DNA from 3 places in the Shewanella sp. ECSMB14102 genome. Region 3 is predicted to be linked to each of the others. Evidence: predicted binding sites of a transcription regulator. Region 3 holds the regulator's gene; each other region holds the start of a gene.

What was found. Region 3 encodes LexA, which represses DNA repair genes until DNA is damaged. Its sites were predicted from a motif close to TACTGTATNNNNATACAGTA; they were not measured.
Region 1: RC73_RS00485 (DNA topoisomerase III) is a predicted target of LexA. The motif match lies at 2,501-2,520, and genes of this name have one in related genera.
Region 2: recA (recombinase RecA) is a predicted target of LexA. The motif match lies at 2,102-2,121, and genes of this name have one in related genera.

Annotation. Positions count from the first base shown of each region.
Region 1 covers NZ_JWGX01000002.1:96,297-100,572, forward strand. Annotated here, with positions in the region: gene RC73_RS00465 (SulP family inorganic anion transporter) at 1-181, opposite strand, end outside; gene RC73_RS00470 (TIGR01244 family sulfur transferase) at 215-625, opposite strand; gene RC73_RS00475 (MBL fold metallo-hydrolase) at 641-1,504, opposite strand; gene RC73_RS21050 (hypothetical protein) at 1,622-1,795, opposite strand; gene RC73_RS00480 (redoxin domain-containing protein) at 1,792-2,235, opposite strand; gene RC73_RS00485 (DNA topoisomerase III) at 2,554-4,276, shown strand, end outside.
Region 2 covers NZ_JWGX01000025.1:69,317-73,592, reverse strand. Annotated here, with positions in the region: gene mutS (DNA mismatch repair protein MutS) at 1-1,904, opposite strand, end outside; gene recA (recombinase RecA) at 2,222-3,286, shown strand; gene RC73_RS09450 (regulatory protein RecX) at 3,298-3,729, shown strand; gene alaS (alanine--tRNA ligase) at 4,198-4,276, shown strand, end outside.
Region 3 covers NZ_JWGX01000044.1:35,962-40,237, reverse strand. Annotated here, with positions in the region: gene plsB (glycerol-3-phosphate 1-O-acyltransferase PlsB) at 1-1,568, opposite strand, end outside; gene lexA (transcriptional repressor LexA) at 1,831-2,451, shown strand; gene RC73_RS14560 (cell division inhibitor SulA) at 2,448-2,939, shown strand; partial or broken gene coxB (cytochrome c oxidase subunit II) at 3,410-4,276, shown strand, end outside.

The sequences.
Region 1 (4,276 bases), on a different contig from region 3:
GGATACTGGCGTACAGACCAACAACGGGGGGCAGACCAGCAACCATCGCGTATGCAAGGCTTTGTGGGATAAGCATCAAAGTCACGATAATAGCAGCTAAGCCATCTTTCGTGGCGTCATGACGCGAATAATCAGGCAACCAAGATGATATCGGCAACCATTCTAACCAAGAATTTTTCATGCTTTGGCTATCCTAACCAATGTGTGAATTCGGTTAATCGGGTTGCTTAACCCAACTAAGATCAAAACCCATTTTGGTAGCTTGGGCAATACGTCGATCAAATGAACCCAATTCGGTGCAGCTCATCGACCAGAGTGCGCTGCAACGTGTTCCCGTGCGACAGAAAGCCAAAATAGGTTTAGGGGCGTGCATAAAGAACTGACCAAACTGCTTTCCCTGATCCTGAGTAATATTTCCGGAAATAACCGGCAGGTGAAAATAGGTCATCCCCTGTTCTTTAGCCAGTCGTTCAATTTCTCTATTCAGGGGCTGATCATTTTCTTCCCCATCTGGACGGTTATTGATGATCGACTTAAATCCCATTGATGCCAGACGTGGTATGTCGCTGGGTAAAATTTGTGGTGAAACGGTAATTGATTCCGTTAAATAGATTGGTATTAGCATAATCGCAACTCAGTTTCAGACTTTATTCAATGGTATTTTCAGATAGCGCACACCATTATCTTCTTCCGGTGGTAACTCTCCGGCACGCATATTGACCTGAACCGAAGGCAAAATCAGGGTTGGCATATTCAGTGTGGCATCACGTCCTCTGCGCATCTCAACAAATTGCTGCTCAGAAATATTCTGTTTGACGTGAATATTGTATAGGCGTTCATCACCAATCGTAGTTTCAAACAGGTACTCTTCGCGATTTGGTGCTTTGTAGTCATGACACATAAAGACGCGTGTTTCATCAGGCAGAGCGAACAATTTCTGAATTGAGCGATAGAGGGTTGCTGCATCTCCTCCGGGGAAATCGCAACGGGCGGTGCCGTAATCGGGCATAAATAAAGTGTCGCCAACAAATACGCAGTTACCAATCACATAAGCCATACAGGCAGGAGTGTGGCCCGGAGTATGAATTGCGTGCGCTTCAATATTACCAAGAGTAAAAGTCTCTTGATCGGCAAACAAATGATCAAACTGACTGCCGTCCATCGCGAAATCACTACCGGCATTAAATAGCTTGCCGAACGTATCTTGTATCACAGTGATTTTTTCACCAATACCCAGTTCGCCACCAAGTTTCTGCTTGATATAGGGGGCCGCACTTAGATGATCAGCATGAACATGAGTTTCAAGGATCCACTCGACCTTTAAGCCACTTTTCGTTACAAACTCAATCAGTTTATCTGCTGTTTCGTAAGAAGTCCTGCCTGAAGCGGGGTCGTAGTCTAGTACCGAATCGATAACGGCACATTGCTGGCTGTTTGGATCTACGACTACATAGCTGTAGGTGAATGTTTTCGGATCGAAAAATTCGTAAACGCTGGGGGTCATATTTCCTCCTTGATTCCATAAAAGATGATTAACGTCACGTGGGCCGGATAGCATCCGTTTACATAGCAACTCGCATGGTTTGCGGATTACAGCTTTTTTACTGAAGCACCAGTCAACCTAGTTATAACCTTGAACTTTAAGTACTTCGGCTTCTTGAGTGGTTGCCGGTGGTGGAACAATCACTTCATTGCCTGGGATCCAGCTTTCTGGAGTTGCACATACGTTTGCATCGCTAGTTTGTAGTGCTTCAGCTAGACCTAAAATTTCTGCCACAGAACGGCCATTGCTCATTGGGTAGTAAAGCATTGCGCGGAGTACGGCTTCAGGGTCGATAACAAAAGTGGCACGAACCGCAGAAGTATTACTCGCACCTGGCTGAACCATGCCGTAAGCACCAGCAATTTTATATTTAGGTCAGCAATAATCGGGAAGTTAATTTCAACACCCAAGTTATCTTTAATGCTACGAGCCCATGCGATGTGTGCATGAATACCTTCGATAGACAGCCCCATCGGTTCACAATTAAGAGCTGTAAAATCTGCACTTGCCTGAGTAAACGCCATAAATTCAGTGGTACATACCGGGGTAAAGTCTGCCGGATCAGAGAAAAGAACCAACCATTTACCTTTGGAGTCTTCCAGGCTAAGCGTACCCGGGGTGGTTTTTGCGGTGAAAGGCGGAGCTGCTTCATTTAGACCTGGCATCGCAACTACAGTTGTCTGTTCAGTCATATAGCGTTTCTTACTTGCATCAGGATTTTGTCAATAAGATTTTTCTAATGGATATACTATAATAGCATTCGCTACTAAGTACAAATAGAAATTCTCAATTAGTCCGAGAGGGTATAGCGATTAGGGAAGCAGGAATTCAGATAATAAGTATCGGAGCAAAGTTGCGTTAAACAGCGCGGCTTCAAACCAAGAACTACGGCTCCGGAGTTACCATAGGGAAGCATATGAAGGATAATTTGCAGCCTCAAGCTGACTTGGCTAAAATCACTGTAATTTTATCCAGTAATACTGTTCAGTGACAGTCAAAGGACGCAGTGGATGATCCTCTATATCGCCGAAAAGCCCAGCCTTGGGCGCGCCATCGCCGAGGTGCTCCCTAAACCCCATCGCAAACATGAGGGCTATATCGAGCTTGGCAATGGTGATTGTGTTTCCTGGTGTATAGGTCATCTGCTGGAGCAAGTTGAGCCGGATGCCTACGATCCCGCCTACAAGTCCTGGCAGTTGGAGCATCTGCCTATTGTCCCGTCCGATTGGCAGGTTAAACCCAAAGCCAGCAGTCGCGGGCAACTTAGTGTCTTGCGTAAATTGGTCAAGCAGGCCAGTGAGCTGGTCAATGCCGGCGATCCGGATCGGGAAGGACAGTTGTTGGTAGATGAAGTGATTGCTCACCTTGGGGTCAAGGGCGATAAGCTGGCGGCGGTCAAACGCTTGTTGATAAGCGACCTCAACCCGCAGGCGGTAAAACGCGCCCTGGGACAGATGCGCAGCAACCGCGAGTTTGTGCCATTGTCGACTTCGGCACTGGCACGCAGCCGAGCAGATTGGCTCTACGGCATGAATATGACCCGTGCCTATACCCTGCAGGGGCGCAAGGTGGGCTATCAGGGCGTGCTTTCGGTCGGTCGGGTGCAAACTCCTGTGCTTGGTTTGGTTGTCCGGCGCGATCAGGAAATCGCCGCCTTTGTGCCCAAACCTTTTTATGAAGTGCTGGCCCATCTTAGCACCCAAGAGGGCAGCTGTTTCAGCGCCCGCTGGCAGCCCAGTGAGGCCTGTCAACCTTGGATGGATGAGGAGGGGCGGGTGCTCTCCCGCGGTTTGGCAATGAATGTAGTCGGCAGGATCACCGGCCAACCCGGCCGGGTAGATGAGCTGGAGCGCAAGCAAAGACACCAGGCGCCGCCTTTGCTCTATAGTCTATCGGCGCTGCAGATTGATTGTGCCAAACGCTTCGGCATGAGCGCCAAAGAGGTGCTGGATACGGCGCAGTCTCTGTATGAACGGCATAAATTGATAACCTATCCGCGATCCGATAGCCGCCATTTGCCCAAGGCGCAGTTACAGCTGGCCCCGGTAGTCTTGAATGCTATTACCCAAGGGGCAGCAGAGCTGCTGCAAGGCTGTGAAGCGCCTAATCCCGCCCTTAAGTCCAAGGCCTGGAACGATGCCAAGGTAGATGCCCATCATGCAATAGTGCCTACGGAAAAGACGGCTAACCTCGGTGTGTTGTCACAGCGTGAGCGTCAGGTGTATTTGCAGATTGCCCGTCAGTATTTGGCGCAGTTTTACCCCAATTATGAATACCTTGAAACCCGCGTTGTGATCGACATTGCCGGAGGTTGCTTCGTGGCTAAGGCCAAACAGCCATTAAAACAGGGTTGGAAGCAATTGTTTGGCAAACAAAAAGCCGACGATGAAGCGGAAGATATTCAAACTGTTTTGCCTGAGCTGACTCAGGGGCAGATGCTGGATTGCCTCAAGGGTGAATTAGTGGAGAAGATGACCCAGGCGCCCAAGCATTTTACCGATGCCACACTGCTGGCGGCGATGACAGGCATAAGCCGCTATGTGAAAGACACTGAGATCCGCAAAATTCTCAAGGAAACCGATGGGCTGGGGACAGAAGCAACCCGCGCCGGGATCATTGAACTCTTGTTTAAACGTGGCTTTTTGAAACGTCAGGGCAAGAGTATTTTGGCTACCGAGGCCGGCAGCGGGCTTATTCAAAGCCTGCCCGAAGTGGCCACCACGCCGGATATGA
Region 2 (4,276 bases), on a different contig from region 3:
GCCATCAGGGTGATCAGCGCCACCTGACGCATGTAAGTGGACTTACCGCCCATATTGGGGCCTGTGACCACCAACATTTTACGCTCAGGGCTAAGGGTTACCGGGTTGGCGATAAAGGGAGCCTGGCTGACTCGCTCAACTACTGGGTGACGCCCGGCTTCAATATGTATGCCCGGCTTATCGCTCAACTCCGGTTGGTGGTAGTTGAGGCTGTCGGCCCGCTCGGCAAAGTTGCTCAGTACATCCAACTCGGCCGCCGCCATGGCAAAGGCCTGCAGTTCGCTGAGCTTGGGCAGCAGGAGATCGAACAGCTCGTCCCAAAGCTGTTTTTCCAGTGCCAGCGCCTTGCCCTGACTGGAAAGCACTTTCTCTTCATACTCTTTCAGTTCTGGGATGATATAGCGCTCGGTGTTTTTCAATGTCTGGCGTCTTTGGTAGCTCAGAGGCACCAGTGCCGACTGGCCGCGGGAAACTTCGATATAGTAGCCGTGTACCCGGTTGAAGCCGACTTTCAGGGTGGCTATTCCCGTTTGCTCTTTTTCCCTGACTTCCAACTGTTGCAGATAGTCACTGGCGCCTTCACTAAGGCGGCGCCATTCATCCAGTTCGGCATGATAACCATCGCGGATCACGCCGCCATCACGAATAAGTACCGGCGGGTTGTCGACAATCGCCCGCTCCAGCAGCGCGAGCTCTTCAGGGAATTCACTGAGCTGACGTTTCAAACGGCCAAGCTCGGGGCTTTGGGTATTTGCCAATAGTTGCTGCAGTTGCGGCAACAGCGCCAGCGCTTGTCGCAGACGGGCAAAGTCTCTCGGGCGGGCGCTTCTCAGAGCCAGGCGCGCCATGATCCGCTCCACATCACCAAGCGCCTTTAGGTCGTCATGCAACGGCTCGAACAGGCCGCTGGCAATCAACTCTGCCACAGCGGTTTGCCGCAGGCCAATCTGTTGATGGTCTCTGAGTGGCTGATGGATCCAGCGCTGTAACATCCTGCTGCCCATGGGGGTGGCGGTTGCATCCAGCACCGAAGCCAAAGTATTGTCCCGGCCACCGGCAAGGTTCACCGTCAGTTCCAGATTCCGCCGGGTGGCAGCATCCAACACTATACTGTCGCTCTGGTTAAAGCGGGTAATGGCATTGATATGGGGCAGAGCGGTGCGCTGGGTATCTTTGACATACTGCATCAGGCAGCCGGCTGCCTGCAGTGACAGCCTGGCGTCTGTTATGCCAAAACCACGCAGATCTTTGGTGCCGAATTGATCCAGCAACAATCGCATGCTGGTATCCAAGTCAAACTCCCACTCGGGACGACGGCGTTTGCCCTTGATGCCGGCAATCAGGCTTTGTTGGGAAAAGTCTTCGCTGTAGAGCAGCTCGGCCGGTTTGGTGCGTTGCAGCTCGGCCTCCAATGATTCAAGAGTGGCCAGCTCGGCAATCACAAAACGGCCGGAGGCCACATCCAAGGTGGCGTAGCCAAAACCGTTCTTGCCTTCGTAGACGGCGGCCAGCAGGTTATCCTGACGTTCTTGCAGCAGCGCTTCATCGGTGAGAGTTCCCGGAGTCACTATGCGCACTACTTTGCGCTCGACCGGCCCTTTGGACGTGGCCGGATCACCAATCTGCTCACAGATGGCAACCGACTCACCGAGCTGCACCAGCTTGGCGAGATAGCCCTCCACCGCATGATAAGGAATACCCGCCATAGGAATAGGATCGCCACCACTCTTGCCTCTGGCCGTCAGTGAAATACCCAAGAGCTCGGAGGCTTTTTTGGCATCATCGTAAAACAGCTCGTAAAAGTCCCCCATGCGATAAAACAGCAGCATTTCGGCATGCTGCGCCTTCATCGATAGATACTGGCGCATCATAGGGGTGTGTTTTTCCAAATCCGGGTTATCCATAGGCGTAATCACTGCATTCATGGGAGCTTTCAGATATTTCCTTGACTGTGTTTCCAAGAGCGGTTGCCCTTTTTTAATGGCGCCAATAGTATCAGTTATTCATCACTGAGCCAGTCGTGGGCGGGGAAATTTTACGCCTTCGGTCACAAGTGATTGATCAGCAAGCGGCCTTTAAATAAATTATCGCCAGCACTTGATACTGTATGATTGTACAGTATACTAGGTGGCAGATTGGTATTTACCCCAAAGCTCTGAATAAAGGGGCGGCAACATAGATTTCAGGCGACGTATTGCGCCGCAATCAAGAGGGAACAGGAATGAAAATAGATCCAAACAAAGAGAAGGCGCTTAACGCAGTTCTGGGACAGATAGAGAAGCAGTTCGGTAAAGGTTCTATCATGAAACTGGGTGAAGACAGAACCATGGATGTCGAAACCATCTCTACCGGTTCGCTTTCTCTGGACGTGGCTCTAGGGGCCGGCGGTCTGCCAATGGGCCGTATTGTTGAGATCTATGGTCCTGAATCTTCAGGTAAAACAACTCTGACACTGGAAGTGATTGCTGCGGCGCAGCGTGAAGGCAAAGTCTGTGCCTTTATCGATGCCGAGCACGCACTGGATCCTATCTACGCCAAGAAGCTGGGCGTGGATATCGATAACCTCCTGTGTTCTCAGCCAGATACGGGTGAACAGGCGCTGGAGATCTGTGATGCGCTGACTCGCAGTGGTGCCGTTGATGTCATCATTGTTGACTCAGTGGCGGCTCTGACTCCCAAGGCTGAAATCGAAGGTGAAATCGGTGATTCCCATATGGGGCTGGCGGCTCGTATGATGAGCCAGGCAATGCGTAAGCTTGCCGGTAACCTCAAGCAGTCCAACACTTTGCTTATCTTCATCAACCAGATCCGGATGAAGATTGGGGTCATGTTCGGTAACCCTGAAACCACCACTGGTGGTAACGCTCTTAAGTTCTACGCCTCAGTTCGTCTCGATATCCGCCGTACAGGCGCTATCAAAGAGGGTGATGAGGTTGTTGGTAACGAAACCCGGGTTAAAGTGGTTAAGAACAAGATTGCCGCCCCCTTCAAACAAGCCGATTTCCAAATTCTCTATGGTCAGGGTATCAACCGTACCGGTGAGCTGGTTGATTTAGGCGTAGCCCACAAGCTGGTGGAAAAATCCGGTGCCTGGTACAGCTACAAGGGTGACAAGATTGGTCAAGGCCGTGCCAATGCAGGTAAGTACCTCAAGGAACACCCTGAAGTGGCTGCCGAAATCGAAGCGGCACTGCGCGCTAAACTGCTCAGCAAAGCAGAAGCAGCTCCTGCCAGCGCCGAGACGGGTGAAGGCAATATCGACTTGGAAACCGGAGAAGTTTTCTGAGCCAGTCGGTAATGGATGTTGCGGTCGCGCTGTTGGCGCGCCGCGACTATGGCCGCGAGCAACTCAAGAGCCGTTTACTGGGCAAGGGCTTTGAGTCGCTTGAGGTAGAACAGACTTTGGATAGTCTGGAAACCAAAGGCTTTATCGATGATCAGCGTTTCGCTGCAGCCTTGTTGCGCAGCCATATTGCCAAGGCCCACGGCCCGGGAAAAGTGCGTCAGGCACTGATGCAAAAAGGCTTGAATAAACAGTGTATCGAGCAGGTTTTGGATGCCTGTGATTGTGACTGGTTTGCCTTGGCGCGCAGCCGCGCACTAAAGAAATTCGGCGATAGTCCCGCTGATGATATGAAAGAAAAGGCTCGCCGAATTCGTCATTTGATGGGGCAGGGCTTTAGTTATGATCAAGTGGCATTCGCCCTTGAATATGACCCTTACGACTGATTTTTCTCTATCACTAAAGCCCTTTTCATAACCAAGTTTACCGCTGCCAAATCTCTGCAACTGACTTCATTTGACAAACCCCAACATTCACTCTTATTAAGTTGCAGCCTTTTTTGCGCTCTGTACCAGCACGCAATCCAGGTGCTAGTTTTTGCGCTTGTCGCCCATGGTTATATCCCGCTAAAGCCTCTGTATCCTGGTTTGCCCGCGCAGGTTTCTATACTCGCTGAGTAATTCAACACCTATGGCAAATAGCATTTGCCTACCCCGTTAATCCGGTTTTGGCTTATGCCGTTAATGCTCTCTGTACCTCGGCTGTATCAGGCGTCATACCCTGCGCAATCTAATTGGTATTCTGGCGCTGCATGCTTATAATGCTTGGCAAAAGAGCGCTCGAGTGGCCGGGCGATGCACGCCTTTAGACCACTTTTTATACATTATTCAGGCTTAAGTAACTCAGGACGATTTATGTACCAAACCACAGCAGCACTCAGAAGTGCTTTCCTGGAGTTTTTCCGCAAGAATGGCCATCAGGTAGTCGACAGCA
Region 3 (4,276 bases):
GCAGCATCGTTGATATGAGTCATGACCCGATTGGCCAGAGTATTGACAGCCGGAGTCAACCAGCTGGGTTTCTGCTCGGGATCGGCTGCCACCTCTTCGCGCCAGTTAGGTGCCGCCTCACTGAGGAAATTCTGCAGCGTCACGGGCTCACCAAAGTTTACATAACCCTGACCAAAATTACCCAACTTACGCAAGGCGCCAACCACTTGCCAGACAGATTCTTTTTGCTTCTTCTTGCCGCTGAGTTCTTTGTGATAAGTGGCCACTTCCATAACGTGGTCATAGCCCAGGTACACAGGCACCAAAGTCACTGGTCGCTCAATACCCCGCAACACAGAGTTGACCGTCATCGCCAGCATCCCAGTCTTGGGCGACAACAACCGCCCGGTACGGGAGCGGCCACCTTCGGTGAAGTACTCAACCGAATAGCCTTTGGCAAACAGCTGATCCAGATACTCACGGAACACTGCAGTATAGAGTTTATTACCGTTGAAACTGCGGCGGATAAAGAAGGCACCACCACGGCGGAATATAGGCCCGGCAGGCCAGAAGTTCAGGTTGATACCGGCGGCGATATGAGGCGGAACCATACCCTGAAAATAGAGAATATAGGAGAGCAGCAAATAATCCATATGACTGCGATGGCAAGGTACATAAACTATCTCATGTCCATCATGATGCAGCTGGCGTATCTGCTCGGCGCCCTTGATGTTGATCCCCTTGTAGAGCTTGTTCCATAACCAGGTGAGGATCCGCTGGGCAATACGCACCAGGCTGTCTGAATAGTGGGCAGCAATCTCATCGAGATATTCCTCCGCCATTTCCCTGGCCCTGGCCTCGGGGATCTTCTTGGCTGCGGCTTCCTCTTTTATAGCCTTTTTAAGGGTTTCTGAACGCAACAGTTCATTAAACAGCGCTTGACGGTTGGGCAGTAATGGCCCGGTCATCACCTTACGCTGACGGCGGAAATGTACCCTGGCCACTCGCGCCAACTTATGGGCAATAGCTTTATCGGTTCCATGTTCATCGGCCATCAGCCGCAGCGAGACCGCATTGGAAAACTGCACAAAGTTGTCTCGCCCCAGGAACAAGATCATTAGAAACTTGCGCAACCAAGTGGGGTTTTCCCGCTCAAATACGGCGGCGCGCATGCTGTCATCTTCCTTACCCGGAGTTCGGCCCCAATAGAGACTCACCGGCACCAATTGAATATCCAGTTGTGGATTGGTCTGATGCAAATGAAGCAAAGAGGTGAAACAGCTGAGAAAAGGTTTATTGCCCTTGCGCTTGCCGAACAGGGGCTTTGCACCTTCCAGGCAGACGACTCTGGGAACGGTAATATCATCAACCTTGAGCGTCTCATAAGGGCAAGGCAAACCAAACTTACGGGTGACTTCCGCCAACGCCGCGATATCACTGACAGACTCCGTCTTCATCACGTAGGCCATCGGCTTGGCGAGATCCAGGTTCAAATCGGCGAAAGGATCCTGAGGCACCACAGTGGTATGCACCAGCTTGCTTTGGAGCCAGCGAAGTGATTTAAACCAGAATGAATCTTGTTTGGACATGTTTTTCAGTGTCTGAGCCACAATCAATAGCCCAATAGAATACCAGAACTTCCTGAATCTTAGCTAGGGAAGGTGCGAACCGGTCCCGGCAGCTCCTCTGGCAAATTCCTTGAACTCCACATAATTCGTAAGCCTGACTGTCCAAATCTGCCACAGGTTAAAACATTTACCCTCCCCTAAACGTTTCAATTTTGGTTAATACTTGCGCTGATCAAAATACTGTATATACTGACAGGTACTGTATGAAAAAACAGGAATCACCATGAGACCACTGACACCGCGCCAGGCACAGATTCTGGAATTGATTAAACGCAATATAGCCGACACCGGCATGCCGCCAACCCGGGCTGAAATTGCTACCCGGTTAGGCTTCAAGAGTGCCAATGCCGCAGAGGAACACCTCAAGGCACTGGCAAAGAAAGGCTGTATTGAGATCATGCCAGGCACCTCTCGTGGTATTCGCTTGTCACATGATGAACAAGCGGAGTCAGAAGCAGGTCTGCCCTTAATAGGCCAGGTCGCTGCCGGGGAACCCATACTGGCACAGGAGCATGTTGAGCAGTATTACCAGGTCGACCCTGGCATGTTCCATCCCTGCGCCGACTTCCTACTGCGGGTACGCGGCGACAGCATGAAGAACATAGGCATTCTCGAAGGTGATCTCCTGGCGGTTCACAAGGTACAAGAAGCCCGTAACGGTCAAGTCGTGGTGGCCAGGGTTGAAGACGATGTAACAGTGAAGCGTTTTGAAAAGAAAGGTAATGTGGTTTATCTACATGCCGAGAACGAGGCTTACTCCCCAATCAAAGTCGACCTGACTTTCCAGCCATTGACCATTGAAGGACTGGCGGTAGGCATAATACGCAATGGAGACTGGCTATGAGCATAATGACGGGCAACGCCCCAAGACACCCAGGCCTGTGGACAGACACCAGTATTGCCGGCAATCAGCCTTGGCAACATACCGGCATCTCCAGCTTGGCCAGCCATAGCCAGGGACGTCAGGAATTATTACGCCTCTGCCCTCAATTGGCGCAATTGAGTCAACAGGGACGCTGGATAGTCTTGATTAACGCCCCTGCCAACATAGGTTACAAGGAAACCTTAGCAAGGGCCGGTGTCAGAATGGATAGAGTTCTCTTGGTGCGCACCAAGGATGAAATCGAAGCCCTGTGGGCAACGGAAAGAGCCTTGACCAACGGCACCTCCAGTGCAGTGATCAGTTGGATAAACAGCCTGGATGCCCGTGATAACCGTCGATTGCAGCTGGTTGCCCGTAACGCCAGAGCCATGGGAATAGTGCTGGAAACAGGACGGCAGGCGAAAGAGATGGATAACCGCCTCAACGAACTTACCCGCTCCATCCATTAATTGTATGAATAAAGGCCATTCCTGGGATGGCCTTTATTCTGTGCCTTTTGGGTGCATTACCTTTCCTTGTAAATCGACGCAAAGCCGCGCTGGTCAGCCCCTCACGCAGAATTCACCTCTAGATTAACAGACGCTTTTCTTTCATACAGTTAGAAAATATCGTGATCTTGATCAATATTTAATCTACAAGTAATGTAAGAACAACGATTGTGTTATCTCCATGCAATTCGTCGTAGGTTGAACGTCCCATTTCGCTTTATAGCGAGTAAGGCCGTCGCCGGAAATGCTGAGTATATTCAGCGGTAAGTGCAACAGTGGTTACCACCTGTATACCTAGATCTAAGTGAAACCGCCGCCGCACTTTGAAGTCATCGTTGCTTTTTTGGGAACTGAAGAGTTTGCATAGAGCAAAGACTTACTGTGTGACTCTTCTTTGTAGTTGCGAATGCAATTGACAGAGGAGATGTCTTGTGAAGCAATGGCTGTGTGTTTTGCTGACCTTGTTGTGCGTCAGCTTGTTGTCTCCAGGTGCTCAGGCAGATATGCCCTTGAATATGACTCAAGGGGTAACTGAGATCAGTGGCAAGGTGTATCACCTGCACATGATCATTCTTTATATCTGCTGCGCCATAGGTTTGGTCGTATTCGGCGTGATGATCTACGCCATGATCAACCATAGAAAATCCAAAGGGGCAGTCGCGTCCCAATTCCATGAAAGTACCAAGGTAGAAATTGCCTGGACGCTTATCCCCTTCTTAATCCTTATCCTGATGGCAATCCCCGCAACCAAGACGCTGATTGCCATGGAGGATCCCAGTGATGCCGACCTGACGGTCAAGATCACCGGCTCGCAATGGAAATGGCACTACAGCTATTTCGGCGAAGACATCGACTTCTTCAGCATATTGGCAACGCCGAGGTCCCAGATAGAAGGCCAGGAAGCCAAGGGCGAGCACTACCTGCTTGAAGTCGACAAGCCGTTGGTATTGCCCATCAATCGTAAAGTCCGATTCCTGATGACCTCAGATGATGTGATCCACTCCTGGTGGGTGCCCGCCTTTGCCGTCAAAAAAGACGCCAATCCCGGTTTTATCAACGAAGCCTGGACCCGGGTGGACAAGCCGGGGATCTACCGCGGCCAATGTGCCGAGCTTTGCGGTAAAGACCACGGCTTTATGCCGATTGTGGTGCAGGTACTGGCAGAAGATGAGTTCGACGCCTGGATGGCAAAGCAGAAACAAGCCGCGGCTACGGCCGCCGAAGAAGCTCAGGCGGCCCTCAGTGAGACCATGAGCCATGATGAAGCCATGGCGCTTGGCGAACAGATCTATATGGCG